Regions from separate parts of the Cedecea sp. NFIX57 genome, predicted to be linked through region 1. Evidence: predicted binding sites of a transcription regulator. Region 1 holds the regulator's gene; each other region holds the start of a gene.
What was found. Region 1 encodes LexA, which represses DNA repair genes until DNA is damaged. Its sites were predicted from a motif close to TNCTGTATGTACATACAGNA; they were not measured.
Positions count from the first base shown of each region.

Region 2: dinB (DNA polymerase IV) is a predicted target of LexA. The motif match lies at 2,136-2,155, and genes of this name have one in related genera.
Region 3: B9Y90_RS17025 (DNA translocase FtsK 4TM domain-containing protein) is a predicted target of LexA. The motif match lies at 2,638-2,657, and genes of this name have one in related genera.

Region 1 is NZ_FXAS01000011.1:39,747-43,994, reverse strand. Features, by position in the region: gene B9Y90_RS11310 (CsbD family protein) at 18-227, opposite strand; gene dinF (MATE family efflux transporter DinF) at 463-1,797, opposite strand; gene lexA (transcriptional repressor LexA) at 1,875-2,483, opposite strand; gene B9Y90_RS11295 (diacylglycerol kinase) at 2,593-2,961, opposite strand; gene plsB (glycerol-3-phosphate 1-O-acyltransferase PlsB) at 3,093-4,248, shown strand, end outside.
Region 2 is NZ_FXAS01000004.1:11,123-15,370, forward strand. Features, by position in the region: gene lpcA (D-sedoheptulose 7-phosphate isomerase) at 1-350, shown strand, start outside; gene B9Y90_RS03960 (class II glutamine amidotransferase) at 406-1,173, shown strand; gene dpaA (peptidoglycan meso-diaminopimelic acid protein amidase) at 1,144-1,884, opposite strand; gene dinB (DNA polymerase IV) at 2,178-3,233, shown strand; gene pepD (beta-Ala-His dipeptidase) at 3,422-4,248, opposite strand, start outside.
Region 3 is NZ_FXAS01000019.1:88,806-93,053, reverse strand. Features, by position in the region: gene B9Y90_RS17025 (DNA translocase FtsK 4TM domain-containing protein) at 1-2,574, opposite strand, end outside; gene lrp (leucine-responsive transcriptional regulator Lrp) at 2,696-3,190, opposite strand; gene trxB (thioredoxin-disulfide reductase) at 3,683-4,248, shown strand, end outside.

The DNA of each region.
Region 1 (4,248 bases):
TTTGAGGGGCCGCCAGGTTACCAGCGGTATTTGCTCCCGGACTCCCAGTCCTTCACTTCTTTCTCTGCCTGGTCTTTGGCGTAGCCGTAGCGTTCCTGGATTTTACCCACCAGCTGGTCACGCTTCCCTTCGATGACGGTCATATCGTCATCGGTCAGCTTACCCCATTTCTCTTTGATCGTACCTTTGAACTGCTTCCAGTTACCGCCGATTTCGTCCTTATTCATCGTCATCTCCTCATCGTTCGGTTTAGGTTTGTGCATCCGGGCTGCAGGATGCTGACTTTCTGGAGCACACCCACTGTCTGCTGGATGTAAAGGTAATTGTAGACAAGGATTCTGAGTTAAATTTAAAACTCAGAATCTTTAACCATCATTAAAAGCGATGACATGCTAATTCCTCGCCTTAAAAAAGAGAAATCAGCACGATAGAAGATGGGTTAACGAGCGTCAGGCAGCGCGATCAATGGCTGCCCGATGCAGCGAACCAGGTGTTATTGCGCCAGTGGCGTCGCCAGATGACGCCAAGCGACAGGCCGCGCAAGGCTAAAAACACCGCCAGCGACAGCCACAGGGCGTGGTTGCCCCACAAAGGCAGCGTAAGCATCGTCACGCCAAAACCCAATGCCGCAACCGCCATGCTGTTTCGCATTTCGGCACCCCGTGTCGCGCCGATAAACATGCCATCCAGCAGGTAGCACCAAACGCCCACTACCGGCAAAATAACCTGCCAGGCAAGATAATGGTTTGCCAGAACACGAAGCTCCGGCAGAGAGGTAAGCAGGGCAACAATTTGCTCCCCGGCAAAGGCATAAATAGCGGCAAACGCTATCGCAACCAGCCCCGCCTGCCTGCACGCAGCCCCCCAAACCTCGAGCAACTGCCCACGGTTACGCGCCCCGTAAGCCTGCCCTGAATGGGCCTCCACGGCGTAAGCAAAGCCATCGAGCGCATAGGCGGTGAAGGTCAGCAGCGTCATCAGTACGGCGTTAACGGCGACAATTTCACTGCCAAGACGCGCACCAAAAATGGTGATAGAAGCAAAGCAGATTTGCAGCAGCAGCGAACGCAGCATGATGTCGCGATTAAGCGCCAGCAGCTTACGCAAATCCCCCTGCCAGGCCGTTTTAAGACGAGCCCAACTGATGCCCCGCAGCTTCATCACTTTGCGCACCATCACTAGGCCGATGATAAACGTGGCATATTCGGACACCGCCGTGGCCAGCGCCGCCCCCTGCACGTTCATGTGCAGCCCCATCACCAGCCAGAGATCGAGCACGATATTAATCAGGTTGCCGACGACCAACAGAATGACCGGCGCTCGCGCATACTGAACGCCCAGCAGCCAGCCTAACAGCACGAGGTTAGCCAGCGATGCGGGGGCGCTCAGCCAGCGGATTTCCAGGAAGCGCCTTGCCTGATACAGCACCTCGTCATTGCCGCCAACAACGTGCAGCGCAAGGTTGATCAGTGGATAACGCAGGACCACGATAGCCAGCCCGGCTATCAGCGCCAGCATCAGGGGTTGAACCAGCGCGCGCGCCAGTCGCTGCGGATCGTTCGCGCCAAACGCCTGTGCCGTTAACCCGGTGGTGCTCATGCGCAGAAAAAGCAGCAGCATAAAGAGGAAACTGGTCGCCGTGGCACCGATAGCGACCCCGCCGAGATAGGTTGGGCTATCAAGATGGCCAATGACCGCGGTATCGACCAGGCCCAGTAACGGCACGGTAATGTTGGAAAAAATCATCGGCAGCGCAAGCCGCCACAGCGCACCATCCGTTGACGAAAAGAATCGCATGGGAATGATCCAGAGGATAATAGAGGGGAATTTAAAGCAGGTGGCACGGCATATTTACCGCACCACCGGAAGAGGCGTTACAGCCATTCACCGTTGCGGATAACCCCGACGGCCAGGCCTTCAATGCTAAAACTCTGCTCGCGAAGATCGACCACAATAGGCTGGAATTCGCTGTTTTCCGGCAGCAGGTGCACGGTGTTACCCTGCTTTTTCAGGCGTTTTACGGTCACTTCATCGTCGATACGCGCGACAACGACCTGGCCATTACGTACGTCCTGAGTTTTGTGTACCGCTAATAAATCACCGTCCATGATGCCGATATCTTTCATCGACATGCCGCTGACGCGCAGCAGGAAATCGGCATTCGGTTTGAACAGAGAAGGGTCAACCTGGTAGTGGCCTTCGATGTGCTGCTGCGCCAGCAGCGGCTCACCGGCTGCAACACGGCCCACCAGCGGCAGGCCATTTTCTTCTTCAACCAGCAGACGAATGCCGCGTGATGCGCCAGAAACAATCTCAATGGCACCTTTACGTGCCAGCGCTTTCAGATGCTCTTCCGCGGCGTTTGGAGAACGGAACCCCAGACGTTGTGCAATTTCGGCGCGCGTAGGTGGCATGCCGGTCTGGTTGATATGATCCCGAATGAGATCAAACACCTCTTGCTGCCTGGTAGTTAGTGCTTTCATTCCGCCCCCTGGGTGTTTATACAGTCATGCTGTGAGTATATACAGCCCCGGGCGATTTTGAAACCACAAATTAAGCAAAAAACCAGCGACTTAAACTATTCTGGAAGAGCTATCGCAAATGTGACCAAAGCAAGGTGGCCCAGGTCGCAACCGCAAGGATAATCGCTATCAATACGGCGGCTGAACCCATATCTTTGGCTCGCCCTGAAAGCTCGTGGTACTCGGTGCCAACACGGTCAACCAGTGCTTCAATGGCGCTGTTGAGGATTTCGACAATCATCACCAAAACCACCGAGCCAATCAGTAAAATACGCGTGATGGGGTCCACATCCAGCCAGCAGGCGATGGCGATAGCGATAACCGCAGCCACGCCCTCCTGACGAAAGGCAGCTTCGTTGATCCAGGCCGCACGGAGCCCCTTCCATGAGTAGCCTGCAGCCTTAATAATGCGGGTGATGCCGGTGGTATTATTCGCCATTCAAGGAAACCTTTTTAAAGATTGAGCATCAATGCTCATTGAGTCTAAATCGCAGCGCCACAGAAATTCCCCAGAGTTTCTGATATCCTTGCGGCGCATTTGCATTATTAACCTGAGGCTTTACATCATTTATGTCAGGCTGGCCAAGAATTTACTACAAATTACTGAATTTACCATTAAGCGTTCTGGTAAAGAGCAAGTCTATTCCGGCGGATCCACAAACCGAACTCGGTCTGGACCCTTCACGCCCCATCATGTACGTCCTGCCCTACAATTCTAAGGCAGACTTACTGACGCTGCGTGCCCAATGTCTGGATCACGATCTGCCCGACCCGCTGGAACCTCTGGAAATTGACGGCGTACTGCTGCCGCGCTACGTGTTTATCCACGGCGGGCCGCGCGTCTTCACCTATTACACGCCAAAAGAAGAGTCGGTAAAACTGTTCCACGATTATCTGGATCTGCACCGCAGCAATCCCGATCTCGATGTGCAGATGGTGCCGGTTTCCGTGATGTTCGGCCGCTCGCCAGGGCGTGAAAAAGGGGAAATCAATCCGCCTTTACGCACGCTGAACGGCGTCCAGAAATTCTTTGCGGTTTCCTGGCTGGGTCGCGATAGCTTCGTGCGTTTCTCACCGCCCGTTTCGCTTCGCCGTATGGCAACCGAACACGGCACGGACAAGATTATCGCCCAAAAACTGGCTCGCGTGGCGCGCACTCACTTTGCCCGCCAGCGTCTGGCCGCCGTTGGCCCGCGCCTGCCGGTTCGCCAGGATCTCTTTAACAAGCTGCTGGCGTCAAAAGCGATTGCCCGCGCGGTAGAAGATGAAGCCCGCAGCAAGAAGATCTCCCATGAGAAAGCGCAGCAAAACGCCGTTGCCCTGATGGAAGAGATTGCCGCCAACTTCTCCTACGAAGCTGTACGTCTGACGGACCGCGTTTTAGGCTTAACCTGGAACCGCCTCTATCAGGGCATTAACGTGCATAACGCCGAGCGCGTGCGCCAGCTTGCCCACGACGGCCACGAAATCGTCTATGTTCCCTGCCACCGCAGCCACATGGATTATCTGCTGCTTTCCTACGTGCTTTATCACCAGGGGCTGGTTCCGCCGCACATCGCCGCCGGGATCAACCTGAACTTCTGGCCAGCCGGCCCGATTTTCCGCCGCCTGGGCGCGTTCTTTATTCGCCGTACCTTCAAGGGCAACAAGCTTTACTCCACGGTGTTCCGCGAATACCTGGGCGAGCTGTTCAGCCGCGGCTATTCCGTTGAGTATTTTGTCGAGG
Region 2 (4,248 bases), on a different contig from region 1:
CGGCGATAGCGATTTCTGACGTGAGCCATATCTCCTGCGTCAGCAACGATTTTGGCTACGACTATGTCTTCTCTCGCTACGTTGAAGCCGTTGGCCGCGAAGGCGACGTGCTGCTGGGGATTTCCACTTCCGGCAATTCCGGCAATATCATCAAAGCGATTGAAGCTGCCCGCGCGAAAGGCATGAAAGTCATTACCCTGACCGGTAAAGACGGCGGCAAAATGGCCGGTACGGCAGACATCGAAATTCGCGTGCCGCACTTCGGCTATGCGGACCGCATTCAGGAAATTCACATCAAAGTGATCCACATCCTGATTCAGTTAATCGAAAAAGAAATGGTTAAAGCTTAGCCCGTAATGCCCCTGCTCCTCCCGGAGCAGGGGCATTCGTTGTGGGAGAGAAGAGATGTGCGAACTGCTCGGGATGAGTGCCAACGTACCGACGGATATCTGTTTTAGTTTTACCGGACTGGTGCAGCGCGGAGGCGGAACAGGCCCCCATAAAGACGGCTGGGGTATTACCTTCTACGAAGGGAAGGGGTGCCGTACTTTTAAAGATCCGCAGCCGAGCTTTAACTCGCCCATCGCCCGCCTCGTCCAGGACTACCCGATTAAATCCTGCTCGGTTGTGGCGCACATTCGCCAGGCGAACCGCGGCAAAGTGGCGCTGGAAAATACCCATCCGTTCACCCGCGAACTGTGGGGCCGCAACTGGACCTATGCCCATAACGGGCAGCTAAAGGGTTATCGCACGCTGGAAACGGGGACGTTCCGCCCGATTGGTGAAACGGACAGCGAGCAGGCGTTCTGCTGGCTGCTGCATAAACTCACTCAGCGCTACCCGCGCACGCCGGGCAATATGGAAGCGGTGTTCCGCTACATCACTGAACTGGGTGCAGAGCTAAGAGAGAAGGGCGTGTTTAACATGCTGTTGTCGGACGGGCGCTATGTGATGGCGTTTTGCTCGACGAACCTGTTCTGGATCACCCGCAGAGCGCCATTCGGCGTCGCTAAACTGCTGGATCAGGACGTGGAAATTGATTTTCAGGAAGAGACCACACCGAACGATGTGGTCACGGTCATTGCGACTCAGCCGCTGACCGCCAACGAAACCTGGCACAAAATTGAGCCAGGCAAGTCGGCGTTATTTTGCCTCGGTGAGCTTATAGTTTGAAGCCAGCTGCGGCTGAACTGGCGTCATCACGGCAGGTTTGCTGATTATGTAGTTCCCGCTGACCACGGCCACGCCCGGTGGCTGATGGTTAGCCGCGAAGTAGTCATAGCCCGGTTTCAGCTCTTTCCAGAAGTTGATGTAGGTGGAGTACTTGTGGCGTTCCATATTGGCGTCGGTCATGCGGAACGGGAAAATACTGACCTGCACGCGCGGCTGGCCAAACACCAAAGCCCCGGTCACAAACTGGAAGATTTCGTCGATGCCGGAGTCGGTCATGGCATAGCAGCCAATCGACACGCAGGCGCCATGAATCATCAGGTATTTCCCTTCATAGCCGTGAGCGCGGTCAAATTCATTCGGGAAGCCGATATTAATCGCTTTATAGAAGCGGCTGTCCGGTTTTAACTGACTGCGATCAACGCTGTAAAAACCTTCCGGGCTTTTAAAATCGCCCTGACGCTGTTTTGGCCCCAGGCCGCCGGAATAGTTACAGATGCGGTAGCTGTTGAGGAGCTGATACTGCTCGCCCATCTTCACCCACAGTTCCAGGGTGCGCTCTTCTTTAAAGATTTGAATATAAACCGGGGAGCCCATTAGCTGCTGTCTGCTATCTTTGCCGACAGGGGCGGCGACACCGCTGCTATTAAGCAGGCTGGCGAAAGAGAAAAACGGCATAGAGAGCATCGCAATAATCAGTGCGATCTTACGCATACTGCTTGATTCCTTGATAAACCTGAAACTAACAGCCAGGACGGCTAAAGGGACCCGAAATCAGAAAATTCTGTACAGGATTGCGCTCACATTAGCATTGTGGGTGATTTTCGCAAGTTCCGGAAAGGCGCGTTTACACATTTTATTGGAATCAATTGGCGTTTTTGCGGTGCGTCACTCTATGCCCATCGTGACGACATTCACTGGGGTGTTAATCGCCAGCCCGCGACAGTTTCCTCATTTCGAAAATTAACTGTATACTTATCCAGTGTTGTTTTTCTGGTTGAGTGGATATGCGCAAAATCATTCATGTCGATATGGACTGCTTTTTTGCCGCCGTTGAGATGCGTGATAATCCGACCCTGCGCGATATTCCACTGGCCATTGGCGGCAGCGCCCAGCGGCGCGGTGTGATCAGCACGGCGAACTATCCTGCCAGAAAATATGGCGTGCGCAGCGCGATGTCGACCGCGATGGCGCTGAAACTGTGTCCACACCTTACTCTTCTGCCTGGGCGATTTGAGGCTTACAAAGAAGCCTCTGACCATATCCGCGAAATCTTCTCCCGCTATACCCCGCTCATCGAACCTTTGTCGCTGGATGAAGCCTACCTGGACGTCACTCATAGCGAGCACTGCCAGGGATCGGCCACGTTGATGGCCCGCGAAATTCGCCAGGCCATCGCCGACGAACTGAACCTGACCGCCTCGGCCGGTATTGCACCTATTAAGTTTCTGGCAAAAATCGCTTCCGACCTCAATAAACCGAACGGCCAGTATGTGATTACGCCCGACCAGGTGCCGGACTTTTTGGCAACGCTGCCGCTGGGGAAAATCCCCGGTGTAGGTAAAGTGACTGCGGCGAAGCTCGAAACCCTTGGCCTGCGAACCTGCGCCGACGTGCAAAATGCGGACCTGGCCATGCTGTTAAAGCGCTTTGGGAAATTTGGCCGGGTACTTTGGGAGCGCAGCCAGGGCATTGATGAGCGGGAGATCAGTAACGATCGCCAGAGAAAGTCGGTGGGGGTAGAGCGGACGCTGGCGGAAGACATTCACGAGTGGCATGAGTGCGAAGAAATTATCGAACGCCTGTACCCGGAGCTTGAGCGGCGGCTGGCCAAAGAGCGGGCCGATCTGCGCATCGCCCGGCAGGGCATTAAGCTCAAGTTTAATGACTTCCAACTGACGACCCAGGAACACGTCTGGCCGAAGCTGAATAAAGAAGATCTGATCGCCACCGCCCGTAAAACCTGGGAGGAGCGGCGGGGAGGGCGCGGCGTCCGGCTGGTGGGGTTGCATGTGACCCTGCTTGATCCGCAACTGGAGAGGCAGTTGCTGCTGGGATTGTAAATAAGACCCTCATCCCGGCCTTCTTCCAGGAAGGGAGAAGGAGAAAAACAGCGTTATCGCTGAAAGTAAGGCAGACAAAGAAGATCCTCTCTCGATTTTAGAGAAATCGTCAGGGAGAAAGCGGAAAGTAAGGCAGATAAAGAAAATCCCCTATCCCTTGAAGGGAGAGGGGTAGGGGGAGGGGAAACTTACTTCGCCGGAATCGCCTTCAGCAACTCGGTCAGCAGAATCCAGTACTGGCCAACGCTCTCAATATGTACCTGCTCGTCCGGGGAATGCGGGCCGGTAATCGTTGGCCCGATGGAAACCATGTCCATCTCCGGGTACGGCTTTTTGAACAGACCGCATTCCAGACCGGCGTGGATAACCATGATGTTCGGCGTTTTGTTGAACAACTTCTGGTAAGTCTCACGCACCAGGGCCATCACCGGAGACTTAGCGTCCGGCTGCCAGCCAGGATAGCTGCCTTTCGCCACGGTTTTTGCCCCGGCCAGTTCACCCAGGGACTCCAGCACGCTGACCACATAGTCTTTACCGGAATCGATCAGGGAACGAATCAGGCAGATAATTTCTGCGCTGTCATCGCTCATGGTTACGACGCCCGCGTTCAGGGAAGTCTCAACCACGCCTTTCACTTCATCTGAGTTACGAATCACGCCGTTTGGCGTCGCGTTCAGCAGGTGCAGGAAGGTATTGCGAGTTTTCGCGGTCAGCGCCTGTTTGTCAGACGTTGTGGCTTCCACCAGAACAGTAATGTTTTTCTCTACCGCAGACAGCTCGTTTTTCAGAACGGCCAGATAGTCATTAGCCGCAGACTTCAGCTCGGCCGCTTTCGCCGCAGGCACGGCCAGCGTGGCGAAGGCTTCGCGTGGAATCGCGTTGCGCAGGGTGCCGCCGTTCAGATCGAGCAGACGAATGTCCAGCCCGGCTGTTTGAGCCAGCAGGAAGCGAGCCAGCAGCTTGTTGGCGTTACCCAGGCCCAGATGAATATCTGCGCCGGAGTGGCCGCCTTTCA
Region 3 (4,248 bases), on a different contig from region 1:
CACTTCTCGCAGATACACGGTCTGGCGCTTTTTATTAGGCAGCTCAAGGCCAACGTAAGGTTTACCCGGAATAACCTCAACCACACGCACGGCGACAGTGGAGAGTGAACGCGCCAGGTCACGGGAAAGGTTAGAGATACGGGCAGCCTTCACGCCCGGAGCTAAATCAAGTTCAAATCGGGTGATAACCGGGCCCGGAGAATAGTCCACGACATCGGCTTTGATACGGTAATCAGCCAAACGCGCTTCTACCAGACGCGCCATCTGCTCCATCGCAAAGGTATCTACTGGTTCAACCTCAGTTGGAGGAGAAGTCAGTAGATCCAGTGACGGCAGCGGCGTGGTCGGCTTCTGAAGTGGGCGGTCGTCACCGTTGCGCATCAAGAACGGATGGATCAGGCTCTCTTTTGGCTCTGGCGCAGCGGGCTGATGCTGAGCCGCCTGAACATATTGAGAAGGCTGTGCCGCTGGTTGACTGTGCTGAACTGGCTGCGAGGCCGGTTCAAAGCTCGGGGTAAACAACGGCTCGCTCGGCGTATCATCCACCAGCTCCTTCAACGATGACTGGAAATCAAAATCGTCCAGGGAGAACGGCGCATTATTTTGCTGCGGCTGCTCGCTGTAGCGCTGTTGCTGCTGCGCAGCAAACTGACGCGCAAGTTCCGCTTCTTCCGCCTCAGCCTGCTGTTCTTCAGACCAGCTTTCGTCTTCGTATTCTTCGCCATAGCGTTGCTGTTGCTGAGCTGCAAACTGGCGGGCCAGTTCGTGCTGCTGCAGCGCATCGCCTTCATCGCCGTAATCGTCTTCAGACTGCTGGTTCTCAGCGAGTCTTGCCTGCTCTTCAGCCATTCGCTGGGAAGGCAGTTTTATGCCGTAGGACGCCAGTTCACGACGAGTTGGAACGCGTACCCGGTTTGGGCGCGGCAGTTGAGGGCCAATGCCTTCTTTTACCTGCGGACGTGGCGCATCACTGGCGATACTGAATACGGGTGAAAATGCTGCCGCAGTCGCCGCAGTTTTTACTGCCTGCTGAACACCTGAGGCAGCCTGCGTTACATCCGACACTGGCATTTCGGGTGCCGATAACGGCGCGGAAACGGGCGCAGGTGTCGGTATCGAAGGTTGAGCCTGCTCCGGTGTCACAGATTTTACAGGCGCATAGTTGTAAGGATCAGGCTTTGGCTCATTGACTGGTTGGTACCACGCCGCAAGCTGTTCACGTTCGCGAGCTCGCTTCTCTTCGACTTCTTCAAAGTGGTACATCGGCGGGCGAACGTATTTCACCTCTTCTACCGGCTCAGGCGCAGGCTGTGGTTCAACGACTGGCTGAGCCACTGGCACAACAGGTTCAGACCAGCTTTGATGTGTCTCAGGCACAATCTGCTGTTGTATGCTTGCCGGGTGCGGCGAAGTGTAATGATCCGGGGCTGGCGCAATAACCGGTTCTGGTGTGACCGTTGTCGGTGCCGGTTCCCAGGCAATCGCTGGGGCAGCAGGCTCAGCGTCAACAGCAGGTGCCGGTGTTGATACTGGCGGCATTGGCGCAACCGGCGGTACTGGCGCAGCCCAAGACTGATTAGCCGTTGTCGCCGCGACCGCAGCAGCTATAGGTTCAACGGCAGAATGTCCACTGAACAGCGGATCGTATTCCTGATCTTCAGGCAAAGTCGCTTTATGCCCGGAGAACAGTACATCGTTCGGATCGGCTTCTACCCCACGCGCGCTGAACAACACGTCGTCTTCAGCATCGTCCATACGTTTGCCAGAGAACAATGCAGCATCCGTTTTGCGACCGTTAGGATTAGCAAACTTCTGTGACAGGCGCTGCTTGCGCGCAAGTGCACCGCGTAAAATACGCGCACGACGGGATTCGCGTTTCTCAGCAGAAACCTGCGGCGCTACGTCTGCGTCATGCTCTTCTTCGTATTCATCCTCATCCTGCCAGGTGTTATCCCGACGGGTGCGGTTGCTGGCAAAAGTCAGCACGGTAAGCACTGCGCTACCGAGTTTCTCGGCGATGCTGACCCATGACCAGCCGGTGAACAGTGTCAGGCCCGCGGCCCAAACGCAAAGCAGCGCAATTGTGCCACCGCTGCTGTTCAACAGCGGCATCATCGCGGTGCTAAGCAAGCTGCCCAGCACGCCGCCCGAAGCGAAATACCAGATATCGTCCGCATTGATGGCCGCCAGCCCGCATGAGGTCAACACCATCGCAAGGACGCCGATTAGGCGCAGCGAAACGGCAAAATAATCGATGAACTCTTCACTGCCGCGCTGGCGCCAGGTGAACCAACAGCCACCGATGATGATCACCGGAATGGTGTAGGCCATCACGCCAAAAATGAAGAACAGCGTATCGGCAAACCACGCTCCCGGCGCGCCACCCAGATTATGGATTGGCTCATGCCATGCGGTTTGCGACCAACTGGGGTCTGAGGGGTTAAAGCTTAACAAGGCAACCATCAAATAGATGGCGAATAAGGCGACAAGGATCAGCAAAGCCTCGAGTAAACGGCGCCCGCTGCTCAGTTTCCGCAATGTTACTTCTTTATCTTCGGTATATTCCTGGCTCAAGAAAGGCTCTCCAGGTCCTTAAACTCAATGGAGACAACAGCACCGGCGGCCTGCCGGAGCTGTTGCTGTATGGATTCCCAGGAGTGTAACCAAAATACGCCAATTTTGCACCTGGCCCGTATTAACGGGTCTTAATGACCAAACGGTTACTCTGTTTGACCTCTTCCATGACAACATAAGTACGGGTGTCGTTCACGCCCGGCAGACGCAGCAGGGTCTCACCTAAGAGTTTACGATACGCCGACATATCCGGCACGCGTGTTTTCAACAAGTAGTCGAAATCACCGGATACGAGATGACACTCTTGAATTTCTTCAAGTTTCTGCACTGCGGCGTTAAATTGCTCAAACACATCCGGGGCGCCACGATTCAGAGTAATCTCAACAAATACCAGCAGCGAGGCATCCAGATAATGCGGGTTTAACAGCGCCGTATAGCCCTGAATAAAACCCTGACGTTCCAGACGACGAACGCGCTCAAGGCACGGCGTCGGCGAAAGCCCAACACGCTTGGAAAGCTCAACGTTAGAAATGCGCCCATCCTTTTGCAATTCGTTGAGAATATTGCGATCGATACGGTCGAGATCTTTGCCCGGGCGCTTCTTGCTATCTACCATTATTATTGTCTCTCTCTATTCCTTCCTTCACCTGCCATAACCCTGGTGACGTCAATGTTCAGGGTGTACGTGAGAAGACCGATGCCTTGCGGCTGCTATCGACATCACGCATAGCGTCTGTCCACGTCATGCGTAAATTTCAATAACTCGGTAAATTTGCATCAGGTTTGCGCGAGAGCACGCGGCTTCCACATCACCAAATGTTTTTCTTCCTCGAATGTTTTCGCAAATGCTTAGGGGATTGTCAAAGCAAAACATCTATTTTTAGTGGAACGTGCCAGATATTCCTTTTGGCTGATGATTATTCATCATTTTCGCCCCGTGATTACCGTGCTATTACAATGATTATTTATGCACATGACGGCGATATTCATTGGGCTTATAGGCAGCATCAATGACACACATCGTTAACAACATTGCTGCACTCTTTTTTTAATGCAACGAATTCCCTACAATCATCCCCATTGTCTGTAAACGTTCAATGAGGATCTCATGGGCACAGCTAAACACAGTAAGCTGCTTATTCTTGGCTCCGGCCCTGCGGGCTATACCGCAGCGGTCTATGCTGCACGCGCCAACTTAAAACCGGTTCTGATTACCGGGATGGAAAAAGGCGGTCAGCTGACCACCACAACCGAAGTCGAAAACTGGCCTGGCGATCCTAACGACCTGACTGGTCCGTTACTGATGGAACGTATGCACGAGCATGCGGCTAAGTTCGAAACTGAAATTCTGTTCGACCACATCACCAGTGTCGATCTGCAGAACCGTCCTTTCCGCCTGGTGGGCGACAGCGGCGAATATACCTGTGACGCGCTGATCATCGCGACCGGCGCATCTGCACGCTACCTTGGCCTGCCTTCCGAAGAAGCCTTCAAAGGCCGCGGCGTTTCTGCCTGCGCCACCTGTGACGGTTTCTTCTATCGCAACCAGAAAGTCGCGGTTATCGGCGGCGGGAATACCGCAGTTGAAGAAGCGCTTTATCTGGCCAACATCGCCTCAGAAGTGCATTTGATCCACCGCCGCGACAGCTTCCGTGCGGAGAAGATCCTGATTAA